Regions from separate parts of the Pseudomonas sp. PME37.24/025 genome, predicted to be linked through region 2. Evidence: riboswitches for the same ligand, from Rfam matches in the RefSeq annotation. Region 2 holds a riboswitch; the other holds the start of a gene.
What was found. Region 2 has a riboswitch for cobalamin ahead of cobO (cob(I)yrinic acid a,c-diamide adenosyltransferase). Riboswitches for the same ligand answer to the same signal wherever they lie in the genome.
Positions count from the first base shown of each region.

Region 1 (7,100 bases), on a different contig from region 2:
TGCCGTAACGCCAATAGGCGATGCCGCCGTGCAGCGAGATCAAAATCACTTTGGCGTGGCGCAGCACTTCGTCGACGTAGAGATCGACCGAGGCGTGATTCTGCACCTGCATCGGGTTGGCCAGGCGCACGCTCGGGTAATCGTCGGGCAACTGCTGCGCCGCTTCGGCGAGCAGCGCCAGGCTGGAATCGCCGCTGCACAGAATCACCAGCTCGGCGGGGGTTTGTCCAAGGTCGGCAATGTTGTCATCCGACACGAAACCGCCGGGCTGGGTCCTGAGCAGGTGCATGGTTTAAACGCTGAGCGCAGCGCGCAATTGCGCTTCGAGCTGAGCTGCGTCCAGATCCTGACCGATCAACACCAGACGGGTGGTGCGCGCTTCTTCAGCACCCCACTGACGGTCGAAGTGCTTGTCGAAGCGCGTGCCCACGCCCTGGATCAGCAGGCGCATCGGCTTGTTCGGCACCGCTGCAAAACCTTTGACCCGAAGGATGCCATGCTGGACCACCAGTTGAGTCAGTGCATCCATCAGCAGGCTTTCGTCGGCTTGTGGCAGCTCGATAGAGATGGAATCGAACGCGTCGTGGTCGTGGTCGTCCTCACCTTCATGGTGATGATCGTGATGGCTGTGGCGGCTGTCGATGTGTTCTTCGGAACCGGCGCCGAGGCCGATCAGCACGTCCAGCGGCAGACGACCGCTGCTGGCTTCGATGACTTTCACCGCCGGCGGCAATTCTTCGGCGACTTCCAGGCGCACGCGGGCCAGGTCTTCAGCGCTGATCAGGTCGGCCTTGTTGAGGATCACCAGGTCGGCGCTGGCCAGTTGGTCGGCAAACAGCTCGTGCAGCGGCGATTCGTGGTCCAGGTTCGGGTCGAGTTTGCGCATGGCATCAACCTGATCCGGGAACGCAGCGAAGGTGCCAGCAGCGACGGCCGGGCTGTCGACCACGGTGATCACCGCGTCAACCGTGCAGGCGCTGCGGATTTCTGGCCATTGGAAAGCTTGAACCAAAGGTTTTGGCAGGGCCAGGCCCGACGTTTCGATCAGGATGTGATCGAGGTCGCCGCGACGCGCGACCAGTTCGCGCATCACCGGGAAGAATTCTTCCTGAACCGTGCAGCATAGGCAGCCGTTGGCCAGTTCGTAGACGCGACCGTTGGCTTCTTCTTCGGTGCAACCGATCGAGCACTGCTTAAGGATTTCGCCGTCGATACCCAGCTCGCCGAACTCGTTGACAATCACCGCGATGCGACGGCCCTGGGCGTTGTCGAGCATGTGCCGCAGCAAGGTGGTTTTGCCCGAGCCGAGGAAGCCGGTAACGATGGTGACGGGGAGTTTGGCCAGTGTTTTCATCGGATGCCCTTTGGCAAGGTGGCGGGCATACGGGACGACAATCGCTGCGGCAGGTGCGCGCGCGCAAGAGTTCCGCCACCGGATCACCCCGCCCGGTTGTAGTGAGAATCTGTGTCGAGGCAGGTCTCCTGGCTGACGGTGTGCCGGCCTTATTGGCCTGGCATTCGCTGCGCCTTCCCGCGAACCTGATGGATCAGGGCTTGCAGTGGCGTGGCAGCGAACATCACCGTTCACAGTTGCGGGGGCAGCCGCGGCATCGACCGCGTTCCCTTCTTAGCTTCGGCAGATGCCGAAGAACCTCGAAAGCGCAAGGCTACGCATCGTATGGGGGCGGGTCAATGTTCTATAGGAGAATGCGATCACCTGTGGCGAGGGGGCTTGCCTGTGGCGAGGGAGCTTGCTCCCGTTCGGCTGCGAAGCAGTCGTGAAACCATGCGATGCGTATCTAATGGACAGACCGCATGAATTTGATGCGACCGCTACGCGCTCGAACGGGAGCAAGCTCCCTCGCCACAGGTATTTGGTGTCAGTTGAGAACCCTTGCCAATTGACGCCCAACCCCCGCCCATGCTCTCCTACACGCCTTGTTACGGGTGCCCTTCACAGGGTGAAACGGGAAACCGGTGAATCATGTGCTTTACTCAAAGCCATGTCAGTCCGGTGCTGCCCCCGCAACGGTAAGCGAGTGAAGCGTCAGATCCACTGTGCCCGTCATATGGCATGGGAAGGTGATGCTTGCAGGTGTCGGCGCAAGCCCTGCCCCTCGCGAGCCCGGAGACCGGCCCGCAACACAAAGTGAGTTTTACGTTCACTGAATAACAAACCCGCGGTGGGCGGGCGCTGTTCGAAATCTCTGCGTGCCCTGGCGTGCGGAGGTTTTCATGCGCTCTATTCACCCGCTGACAGACCAGAGGGAAGCGCCATGTCGATCATCAGCAGTACCGCCAGTAGCACCGCCAGCACTACTTCAACCTTGAGCCAACGCCTGACCGCCGCTTTTTGCGCGTCGATCCTTGGCGCGTGCCTTGTGTATTTCGCCGGTTTCTCGCACATCGAAGCGGTACACAATGCCGCGCACGATACCCGTCACAGCTCCGCCTTTCCGTGCCATTGAGACCTGCTGACATGATCAAGCGTATTGCGCAAACCGCAGGTTTCACCGGGTTGCTGGCCGCCCTGCTGCTGACCCTGCTGCAAAGCTTTTGGGTTGCCCCGCTGATTTTGCAGGCCGAGACCTACGAAAAATCCGAGCCGGCCGCTGTCGAAATCCACGAGCATGCCGCGGGTGCTGTCACCGCTCACACCCACGACGCCGAAGCCTGGGAACCTGAAGACGGCTGGCAGCGCGTGCTGTCGACCACCGGCGGCAATCTGGTGGTAGCGGTCGGTTTCGCCCTGATGTTCGCGGGCCTCTATACCTTGCGCGCTCCACGCCGTACCTCTCAGGGCCTGCTCTGGGGTCTGGCCGGTTATGCGACGTTCGTGCTGGCGCCAACCCTCGGCCTGCCACCTGAGCTGCCGGGCACTGCCGCAGCAGATCTGGCGCAACGGCAGATCTGGTGGATTGGCACTGCCGCATCCACCGCTGTTGGCATCGCGCTCATCGTATTCAGCCGCCACTGGTTGATGAAGATTCTTGGCGTGGCGATCCTGGCCGTGCCTCATGTGATCGGTGCACCGCAACCGGAAGTCCATTCGATGCTGGCGCCGGAAGCCCTGGAGGCGCAGTTCAAAATCGCTTCGCAGCTGACCAACATGGCGTTCTGGCTGGCCCTGGGCCTGATCAGTGCCTGGTTGTTCCGCCGCAAAAGCGATGGCCAATACTGCGCATGACTGACGTCAGCACAGCGCCGACCCTGGTGGTCGGCCTGGGCTGCCAGCGCGGCTGCCCCGTCAGCACGCTGCGGGCGCTACTTGATCAGGCGTTACAGGCCCATCAAATCGAGCTTCGTCAGATCAAGGCCCTGGCCAGTATCGACCTCAAGCGCGAAGAGCCCGCCCTGATCGAACTGGCCGAACAGCTGGCATTGCCGTTGATGTACTTCAGCAGCGAACAATTGGCCGGTTATGAACCGCAACTCAGCCACCACTCGGATATCGCGTTCGAACGCACCGGCTGTTACGGCGTAGCGGAAAGTGCCGCGCTGGCACTGGCCGAACAGTTGGCTCAAGCACCGGCAAAGTTGCTGATTCCACGACAGAAATACGCCCAGGCCACTCTTGCATTGGCCAGCGCCGCGTAAAATCCCCGATAATCCCCGCCTTCGATCATGAGCAATCTTCATCTGAAGCGTGCCCATGCCCTTTTTCTGACAGGAAACGACGATGACCGTCTACTTCATTGGCGCAGGCCCCGGCGACCCGGAACTTATCACCGTCAAAGGCCAGCGGCTGATTCGTAGCTGCCCGGTTATCATCTATGCAGGCTCCCTGGTGCCCGCCGCCGTGCTGGAGGGCCACCGGGCCGAACAGGTGGTCAACAGCGCCGAATTGCACCTGGAACAGATCATCGAGCTGATCAAGACCGCCCATGCCAACGGCCAGGACGTGGCCCGGGTGCATTCCGGCGATCCGAGCCTGTACGGCGCGATTGGCGAGCAGATTCGCTACTTGCGTGAACTCGACATCCCTTTCGAAATCATTCCCGGCGTCACCGCCACTGCCGCCTGCGCGGCCCTTTTGGGTGCTGAACTGACCTTGCCGGACGTGTCACAGAGCGTGATTCTGACCCGCTACGCCGACAAGACCGCGATGCCCGCCGGTGAAGAGTTGGGCAGTCTGGCGCAGCACGGGGCGACGATGGCGATCCACTTGGGGGTCAATCATCTGGAGAAGATCCTCACCGAATTGCTGCCGCACTACGGCGCCGATTGCCCGATCGCGGTGATTCATCGGGCGACCTGGCCGGATCAGGATTGGGTGGTGGGGACGCTGGCGGATATTGCCGGGAAGGTTGAAGCCAAGGGGTTTCGCCGCACGGCGCTGATTCTGGTGGGCCGGGTGTTGGGCAGCGATCACTTCAGTGAATCGTCGTTGTATCGCGCGGGGCATGCGCATTTGTACAGGCCCTGAAGCACTTGTGGCGAGGGAGCTTGCTCCCGCTGGACCGCGCAGCGGTCCCAAATCAGCCAACGCATTCATCACAGGAAAATGCATCGGCTGGATTGCGACTGCTTCGCAGTCGAGCGGGAGCAAGCTCCCTCGCCACAGGTTATCGATCACCCACAAAAAACGGCGCTCACGGGCACCGTTTTTTTATGTCGCAGCGAACACCTTAGTAGTAGGCGTTTTCTTTCTGCGTGTGGTCGGTCACGTCACGAACACCCTTGAGCTCGGGAATACGCTCGAGCAAGGTGCGCTCGATGCCTTCCTTCAGGGTAACGTCTGCCTGACCGCAGCCCTGGCAACCGCCGCCGAATTTCAGCACGGCAATGCCATCTTCGACCACATCGATCAGGCTGACCTGACCGCCGTGGCTGGCCAGCCCCGGGTTGATCTCGGTTTGCAGGTAGTAGTTGATGCGCTCGTTAACCGGGCTGTCGGCATTGACCATCGGTACTTTGGCGTTTGGCGCCTTGATGGTCAGCTGGCCGCCCATGCGGTCGGTGGCGTAGTCGACTACCGCATCGTCCAGAAATGCTTCGCTGAACGAGTCGATGTAGGCAGTGAAGCTTTTGAGCCCCAGCGCCGTGTCTTCAGGTTTTTCTTCGCCCGGCTTGCAGTAGGCAATGCAGGTTTCGGCGTACTGGGTGCCAGGCTGGGTGATAAAGACGCGGATGCCGATACCCGGGGTGTTCTGCTTGGAGAGCAGATCAGCCAGATAATCGTGGGCGGCGTCGGTAATGGTAATAGCTGTCATGGAAACTCCTCGCAGGCTTGGACGCAGTTTACGCCAATCATCGCGCCACACAAAGTCCTAGTATTTTTGTCGGGAAAGATGCACTGATCCCTGTGGGAGCGAGCCTGCTCGCGATGGCCATCTCACAGTCAACCTATCAGGTGACTGTCAGGCCCTCATCGCGAGCAGGCTCGCTCCCACACTGGATTGCAGGTGTTTCAGAGGTTTTCGTAGCGGTTCATGTCCAGCACGCCCTCTTCCACCGGGTCGGTGTCGTGGATGTAGCGGCTCAGATCATGGAAATACTGCCAGAACAGCGGATGGCTGCGGCGAATACCCCAGCGTTCGACGATTTTCTCGAAACTGGCGGCATCCCTGGCATTTTCCATCGCGTCGACGAATGCGGGCACTTGCCCGGCCGGGATGTTGAACATGAAGTTCGGGTAGCTGCTGAGTACACCCGGATAAATCGTCAACGTATCGAGACCCTGCTGATAGCGCAGCGACTCACCGAGCAGGAACGCCACGTTGCTGTGGGCGCGGTTGCGCAGCAGGCTGTAGACCTCGCGCTTGCCGCTTTGGGTCTCGATACGCAACATCGTGGCTTCTGGCAATTGATCAATGACTTTCAGCCCTGCAGCCGGACGTGAAGTCAGGCGGCTCAAGGCCTGCTCGGCGTTCTGCAGCGCCAGGTCGATGTTCGGCCGCGAGCAGTAAGCGCCGTCGCAGCGGTTGATCGGGTCGGGCTTGGCATTGAGTTCGCCGTAACGGGCCAACAACTGCAGGACGAAATCGCGTTTCGGGTCCTTTTCGTCCAGACTCAGCGCCGTTGGTTTGTCGTTGTCGATGTACTCGTAATCCAGCCACATCTTGAACTGGCCGCCGTTCTGATACCAATCGTCGAGGTAGCCGTCCCGTGAATCAGCCGGCATCAGGCGCAGGAAGTTCTGCTCGGCACCGTTGCGAATCAGGTCGAAGTACAGCCGGGTCTGGGCCTGATGGGACACGTTGCCGAACACATCGAAGTTGACCGCCAACTGGTAATACGTGCGTTCCAGCAACGGGTAATCGAACAGCCAAATGGTTTGCGGGACGTCACCGATCAGGCCTTTGTTCACCGAGGCGCTGTCGAAATGCCGGAAAATACTCAGCAAAGCGTTGTCATTGCCCGCCCACAGGGTCGACCAGCTCGGCGCCGGCAGGTCGGCATAGCTGTCGCGGCGCAAGGCTTCGTATTCGTTGCGTTTGTTGCGGTAGTCGCGCCACAGGCTCAGGACACTGCCGACGTCATCGTTCTGTCCCGGCATCGCCAGCAACGGCGTGGCCTGGCCGCGATAGTTCGGGTCGGTGATGTAGAGGTCATGCTCCGGGGCCTGGAACAGCGCCCAGAAGTTGTCGCGGATCACGTCGGTGGCGATCTGGCCGCGGCAGACCGGGCCACGAATAAAGGTGCGCACAAAGTACTCGGCGTTATCGAGCATGAACTGGTAACGCGCCTGAGCCGGGATGGCCTCAAAGGTCGTAAACGGATTGGCCCGTCGCTCCGGCCCGTAACCCGGCAGCGCGTTGACCTGCCAGTTGCCGTTGTAAAACAGGCTTTTGATCCGCGCCATCTTCGCCGCGCTCAGCGGATAGGTGATGTGGGTCTTGTGCACGATCACGCCTTGCACCGGCCATAGACGGTAATAGACCTGAGTACCCGGATCGTCATTCGGACGGCGAGTGTTAATCAGGTCGATCGGCTGCCCCGTTGGCGTGCGCGAACGTACCCACTGGAAGAAATGCCCCGGCTCGCCGTCCTTGAAATAGAGGTGCGCCAAAAACCAGTGCTCGAACAACCAGCGCCCGACCAGGCTCTCCCGGGCGCCCGGCGCGTTGAGCAGGTTTTCCCACTGCACCACCTGCAAG
Region 1 covers NZ_JBVHNK010000001.1:210,839-217,938, forward strand. Annotated here, with positions in the region: gene cobN (cobaltochelatase subunit CobN) at 1-289, opposite strand, end outside; gene cobW (cobalamin biosynthesis protein CobW) at 293-1,354, opposite strand; cobalamin riboswitch at 1,456-1,671, opposite strand; cobalamin riboswitch at 1,929-2,155, shown strand; gene ACZ3HH_RS00795 (CbtB domain-containing protein) at 2,277-2,468, shown strand; gene ACZ3HH_RS00800 (CbtA family protein) at 2,480-3,187, shown strand; gene ACZ3HH_RS00805 (cobalamin biosynthesis protein) at 3,184-3,597, shown strand; gene cobM (precorrin-4 C(11)-methyltransferase) at 3,680-4,426, shown strand; gene nfuA (Fe-S biogenesis protein NfuA) at 4,629-5,213, opposite strand; gene ACZ3HH_RS00820 (fatty acid cis/trans isomerase) at 5,411-7,100, opposite strand, start outside.
Region 1: another riboswitch for cobalamin. It lies ahead of ACZ3HH_RS00795 (CbtB domain-containing protein); the one in region 2 lies ahead of cobO (cob(I)yrinic acid a,c-diamide adenosyltransferase).

Region 2 (7,100 bases):
GAACGTGGCATGTCCCTGATTGGTACCCGTTACCGTTTCGGCGGCACCTCCGAGGCTGGTTTCGACTGCAGTGGCTTCATCGGTTATCTGTTTCGTGAAGAGGCCGGCATGAACCTGCCGCGCTCCACTCGCGAAATGATCAACGTTGACGCTCCTCTGGTTGCTCGCAGCGCCCTCAAGCCGGGTGACCTGCTGTTCTTCGCCACCAATGGTCGTCGCGGTCGTGTCAGTCACGCCGGGATCTACCTGGGTGATAACCAGTTCATCCACTCCAGCAGCCGCAAAAGCGGTGGTGTCCGGATCGATAGCCTGGGCGACAGCTACTGGAACAAGACCTTCATCGAAGCCAAGCGCGCACTCGCGATGGCGCCGAATACGGCACCGGCTATCGTCACTGCACGTAAGTAAGCGGACAGTTTGTAAGGCGAACTTAAAGTCTTACTTGAAGTTTGCCGCGTAGCCGCTAGAATCCTGATCTATTATTGATGGCAAACCGCCTGCGTTCTACGCAGGCGGTTTTCTTTTCTGTCTTAGTGGCAGAAAAAGCCGCAGCCAGATCAGGATGTTCTGCTTATGACGATGTCGGCCCGCCTCGCACTCATGTTCTTCGCAGCGCTGCTCAGCGCCTGCGCCAGCCGCACACCGCCACCTGCGCCGGTAGTCCGCGCTCCAATTGTTTTCGGTCCTTCCCAAGCCTTTTCCCCTGCGGCAGAAGACGTGCTGTTTCGCGCGCTGGGTCTGGTGGGAACGCCTTATCGTTGGGGTGGCAACACGCCAGATTCCGGGTTCGATTGCAGCGGTCTGATCGGTTACGTGTATCGCGATGTCGCAGGCATTTCCTTGCCTCGCTCCACCCGCGAGATGATCGGCATGCAGGCCCCCAATATCGGCAAGGAAGGCCTGCAAACCGGTGACCTGATTTTCTTCGCCACCAATGGCGGCTCCCAGGTCAGCCACGCCGGGATCTATGTCGGCGAAGGCCGCTTCGTCCACGCGCCAGCCACGGGCGGCACGGTCAAGCTGGACAGCTTGTCCAAAGCTTACTGGCAGAGAGCCTATCTGAGCGCCAAGCGCGTCTTGCAGCCCGAGCACTTGGCACATAATCCGTAGCGGAGGTTGTCATGACCGCTCGCACGCTCTGTCGTAAACGCTGATCTCCTGTGGGAGCGGGCTTGCCCGCGATGACGTCGGCACATTCAACATCGATGTAGTCTGGGCTGCCGCTATCGCGGGCAAGCCCGCTCCCACAGGGTTTTCGTCTGGCAGTAATCGCATTATTTAGCCGCGGAAACGCGCCACACCTTGTTCCCCACATCATCCGCCACCAGCAAGCCACCCTGCTGATCGATCACCACGCCCACCGGCCGGCCCATGGCTTTTTCCTCGTCATTGAGGAAACCAGTGAGCACATCCACCGGCTGTCCGGTCGGTTTGCCGGCGCTGAATGGCACGAAAATCACTTTGTAGCCACTGAGCGGCTTGCGGTTCCACGAGCCATGTTGGCCGATGAAAGCGCCTTGAGTGAACGGTGCAGGCAGTTTACTGCCTTCGGCAAACGTCAGGCCCAGTGACGCGGTATGTGGCCCAACTGCATAGTCTGGCGCAATGGCCTTGGCCACCAGCTCAGGGTTTTGCGGCTCGACGCGAATGTCGACGTGCTGGCCGTAATAGCTGTAAGGCCAGCCGTAGAACCCACCGTCCTTCACGGATGTGATGTAGTCCGGCACCAGGTCGCTGCCGATTTCGTCACGCTCGTTGACGGCGGTCCACAGTGCGCCGCTCTGAGGCTCCCAGGCCAAACCGTTTGGATTACGAATCCCCGAGGCAAAGATCCGATGGTTGCCGGTGGCGCGGTCCACTTCCCAGATCGCCGCGCGTCCTTCCTCCTGATCCATGCCGTTTTCACCGACGTTGCTGTTCGAGCCCACGGTGACGTATAGCTTGCTGCCATCCTTGCTGGCGATGACGTTTTTGGTCCAGTGGTGATTCAGCGTGCCGCCCGGCAGATCGACCACCTTGATCGGCTGCGACTTGATCGCCGTCTCGCCATTTTCGTAGTGGAAACGCAGCAGGCGGTCGGTGTCGGCGACATACAAGTCATTGCCGACCAGGGTCATGCCGAACGGCGAGTTGAGGTTTTCCAGAAACACCGTGCGGGTTTCGGCGACACCGTCGTGGTCTTTGTCCCGCAGCAGGGTGATGCGGTTCGGGCTGGGGACTCCGGCGCCGGCGCGGCCCATGACTTTGCCCATGACCCAGCCGCGAATGCCTGTGCCATCATCGGGTTTGGGCGGCGCGTTGGTTTCGGCTACCAGCACATCGCCGTTGGGCAGCACATAGAGCCAGCGCGGATGATCGAGGCCTTCGGCAAACGCCGCCACTTGAGTCCCGGCCGCGGCGACGGGTTTCTTGCCTTCAGGCCAGCCGATCGCCGGGGCGATGTTCACTGTCGGGATCAGGGTTTTATTCGGCTCTGGCAGCTTGGGCGACGGTCCGGTTCCGTCCGAGACTTGCAGGCTGGAGGTTTCACCACAGGCGGCGAGCCCTCCGGCGAGCGCGATGATGAAAACGAGCTGGGGTTTGTGCATTACTGATCTTCCCTATGAATGCATTGACGTAATCATAGAGAAGCGTAGACGTTCGATGGTTCAACCCGTCAGCCGCGGGCTTCCTTGAGCAATACGGCGATCCCTGGATGATAGTTGCCGGCTTCATTGCGCAACTTGCGGTAGGCATAAGGGAAATACCAGGCCACGGCGCAGGTGTGTGCCTTTTGCAGGTCGTCGACCATGTCCTGGAGTTCTTCTGGGGTGGCGCTGTGTTGGGCTTTTTGTGGCGCGACAAACAGACAACCGAGTTTCAGATCGCTGGCGTAGCTGATTCGCTTCGCGTCACTGGTGATGTCCGCCAGTGCCTGGGTCAGGTTCAGGCTATTGACTCGCGGCCAGCGCTGGGTGGCCTGGAGATATGCGCGTTCTTCGCTGCTGGCGATAAACAGATCGGCGCGGGCGTTGCGTTCGCCTTCTTCGGTCTGTTTGCGCGTCGACGTTTGTTGCAGCGTGATCATTTCTGCCATCCAGGCCGCGGCGGAGAGCAGGCCGAGGTTGGCGTTTTCGTCGTACCAGTAAGGTGTATCGTTATCGCCGCGCACGGCGTTGTAGCGGTCGATACAGTCAAACCAGCGTTCCAGCACCGGCCGCAGGAATTCCAGCTTCGGATTGCTGATGATCATGCCTTGCATGTGGCTCACCCTTGTTATTGTGTTGTCAGGTTGTGGCTCTTTGATATCACTGCTGGCAGTGTGGCACAAGATTGGCGTCAGTTAATTGATCGACGGCAGTTATTCGCTCAGCGACGCCCCGGCTTTAATTGACGCTCCATCCCCAACCCTCTAACCTTCGCGGCTTGTTTCAGGTGCTCTGTGACCTTGGTCGACAGAGTGAAACAGGGAAACCGGTGAGTGACTATCTTCAAGCAACGAAGAGTCATGATCCCGGCGCTGCCCCCGCAACGGTAAATGAGTGAAGACTGCGCCGAGAGCCACTGTGTCGACTGTCGACATGGGAAGGCGCGCAGTCAGGCGCAAGCCGCTCATGAGCCCGGAGACCGGCCTGATTCATCCAACGGCATCACGGTGGGCGATGCCAGGCTTCTTGCCGTCTATTCTTGTGCCTGCCCGCCGTTATCCAGCCTCAACGGAGAGCTCCCCCATGACTGATACCCCCGATCGTGACGAACGCCACCTGGCGCGCATGCTGCGAAAAAAAGCGGTGATCGACGAACGCATCGCCAACTCGCCGAATGAATGCGGTTTGCTGCTGGTGCTCTCCGGCAACGGCAAAGGCAAAAGCAGCTCGGCGTTCGGCATGCTTGCGCGGTCCATGGGCCACGGTATGCAGTGCGGCGTGGTGCAGTTCATCAAGGGTCGCACCAGCACCGGCGAGGAGCTGTTCTTCCGGCGCTTCCCGGAGCAAGTGCGTTTTCATGTGATGGGCGAGGGCTTTACCTGGGAAACCCAGGACCGCCAGCGCGACATCGCCGCCGCCGAAGCCGCGTGGGCGGTGTCCCGCGAATTGTTGCGTGATCCGGCCATTGGCCTGGTGGTGCTTGATGAATTGAACATCGCCCTCAAGCACGGCTACCTCGATCTCGATCAGGTGCTCAGCGACTTGCAGGCCCGTCCGCCGATGCAGCACGTGGTGGTCACCGGTCGTGGCGCCAAGCCGGAGATGATCGAGCTGGCCGACACCGTCACTGAAATGGGCATGATCAAGCACGCCTTCCAAGCCGGAATCAAAGCGCAAAAAGGCGTTGAGCTGTGAACTGCACTTTATGAATAGCCATCGTCAATGCCCGGCGGTACTGATCGCCGCGCCGGCCTCCGGTCAGGGCAAGACCACTGTCACTGCCGCGCTCGCCCGTTTGCATCGCAATCAGGGGCGCAAGGTTCGCGTGTTCAAATGCGGCCCGGATTTTCTCGATCCGATGATTCTTGAGCGCGCCAGCGGTGCACCGGTCTATCAACTCGACATGTGGATGGTCGGCGAGCAGGAAAGTCGGCGGCTATTGTGGGAGGCCGCTGGCGATGCCGATTTGATCCTCATCGAAGGCGTCATGGGGCTGTTCGACGGTACGCCGTCCAGCGCCGACCTGGCGCGGCACTTTGGTGTGCCGGTGCTCGGCGTGATCGACGGCACTGCCATGGCGCAGACGTTTGGTGCGCTGGCCTTGGGCCTTGCGCGCTATCAGCCGGATTTGCCGTTTGCCGGTGTGTTGGCCAACCGGGTCGGCACCGTGCGCCATGCGCAGTTGCTCGAAGGCAGCCTGACTGAAGGCTTGCGCTGGTACGGCGCGTTGTCCCGGGAGACCGGGATCGAATTACCGAGTCGGCATCTGGGCCTGGTTCAGGCCAGCGAACTGAATGATCTCGACCTGCGTCTCGATGCGGCGGCCGATTCACTGGCCAGCAGTTGCGATGTGACCCTACCGCCGGCCGTGGAATTCGCCGCGCCTGAAATGATTGCAGCCGAACCGTTGCTGGCCGGTGTGCGAATTGCCGTGGCCCGGGACGAAGCTTTCGCATTTACCTACGGCGCGAGCCTGGATCTGCTGCGGGCCATGGGCGCCGAATTGTCTTTCTTTTCGCCGATCCGCGACACTGAATTGCCGGAGGCAGACAGCCTTTATCTGCCCGGAGGTTACCCCGAATTGCACCATGTGGCGTTGTCGCAAAACACGCCGATGCTGACCGCGATCCGCGCTCACCACGCAGCGGGCAAACCGTTGTTGGCCGAGTGTGGCGGCATGCTGTACCTGCTGGATTCCTTGACTGATGTCGAGGGCACTCGCGCTGAACTGGTTGGCCTGCTGGCTGGTGATGCGGTGATGCAGAAGCGTCTTGCCGCGTTGGCTTTGCAGGCGGTTGAATTGCCGGAAGGTTTGCTGCGTGGGCACACCTATCACCACTCATTGACCAGCACCGAACTTGAGCCGATTGCTCGTGGGCTGAGCCCGAATGGCGGGCGAGGGGCTGAGGCGGTTTATCGGGAAGGGCGGATGACGGCGTCCTACGTGCATTTCTATTTCCCATCTAATCCATCGGCGATTGCCGCGCTGTTTGTGCCAGACCTTGAGGTCGCCTTCGCGAGCAGGCCATGACGGACAACGCATTTTCCGAAGCCGAACGCGAAGCTGTTTATCGCGCGATTGCCGAGCGCCGCGACATGCGGCACTTCAGCGGCGGCACCGTCGAACCCGAGTTACTGAGGCGTCTGCTCGAAGCCGCGCATCAGGCGCCAAGTGTCGGCCTGATGCAGCCTTGGCGTTTCATCCGCATCAGCGACCGGGCACTGCGCGGCAAGATCCAGCAGCTGGTGGAAGAAGAACGCATCCGCACCGCCGAAGCCCTCGGCGAACGCTCCGACGAATTCATGAAGCTCAAGGTCGAAGGCATCAACGACTGCGCCGAGGTGCTGGTTGCCGCGCTGATGGACGATCGTGAACGGCATATCTTCGGCCGTCGTACGCTACCGGAAATGGACATGGCCTCATTGTCCTGCGCCATCCAGAACCTTTGGCTGGCGTCCCGAGCCGAAGGCCTGGGCATGGGCTGGGTGTCATTGTTCGAGCCGCAAGCGCTGGCGGACTTGCTGGGTTTACCGAGCGGGGCCAAACCTTTGGCCGTTCTTTGCCTGGGGCCGGTCAAGGAATTCTATCCGGCGCCGATGTTGGTACTCGAAGGCTGGGCGCAAGCGCGCCCACTCAACGAGTTGCTGTATGAAAATTATTGGGGAGTGAGTCAATGAGTGTGGCGTTGTTGAGTGTCGCCGCGGTCGCGCTGGATGCGCTGCTGGGTGAACCCAAACGCTGGCATCCGCTGGTGGCGTTCGGTCGTTTTGCCGATCGCATTGAACAACGTTTCAACTCCGGTGGCCGCGGCTGGCGCAGTCATGGCGTTACGGCCTGGGTGATGGCGGTCGTGCCGCTGACCTTGCTGGCCACCGCACTGTCCTGGGCGCCTTACGTTGGCTGGATCGTCGAGATTCTCGTGCTCTATTGCGCCCTCGGTATGCGCAGCCTTGGTGAGCACGTCGAGCCGGTGGCCAAGGCCCTGCGCAGCGATGATCTGATCGAGGCGCGCAACCGCGTCGGCTATCTGGTCAGCCGTCAGACCAGCGAGCTGGATGAAACCGAAGTCGCCCGCGCCGCCACCGAATCGGTGCTGGAGAACGGCAGCGATGCGGTATTCGCCGCGCTGTTCTGGTTTGCCGTGGCGGGTGCGCCCGGCGTGGTGCTCTATCGTCTGAGCAACACGCTCGATGCGATGTGGGGTTATCGCAACGAACGCTTCGAGCGTTTCGGTTGGGCGGCGGCGAAGATCGATGATGTTCTGAACTACATTCCCGCACGTCTGGTGGCGTTGACCTACGCGCTGCTGGGAAAAACCCGACTGGCGCTGAAGTGCTGGCGTACCCAGGGGCCGACCTGGGACAGCCCGAATGCCGGGCCGGTGATGGCCGCCGGTGCCGGCGCGCTGGGCGTCGAGTTGGGCGGGGCGGCGATCTATCACGGTGAACTGCATCAGCGTCCGCAGTTGGGCG
Region 2 covers NZ_JBVHNK010000015.1:130,061-137,160, forward strand. Annotated here, with positions in the region: gene ACZ3HH_RS25175 (C40 family peptidase) at 1-408, shown strand, start outside; gene ACZ3HH_RS25180 (C40 family peptidase) at 574-1,110, shown strand; gene ACZ3HH_RS25185 (PQQ-dependent sugar dehydrogenase) at 1,275-2,588, opposite strand; gene ACZ3HH_RS25190 (hypothetical protein) at 2,657-3,241, opposite strand; cobalamin riboswitch at 3,396-3,629, shown strand; gene cobO (cob(I)yrinic acid a,c-diamide adenosyltransferase) at 3,711-4,322, shown strand; gene ACZ3HH_RS25200 (cobyrinate a,c-diamide synthase) at 4,333-5,658, shown strand; gene bluB (5,6-dimethylbenzimidazole synthase) at 5,655-6,305, shown strand; gene cbiB (adenosylcobinamide-phosphate synthase CbiB) at 6,302-7,100, shown strand, end outside.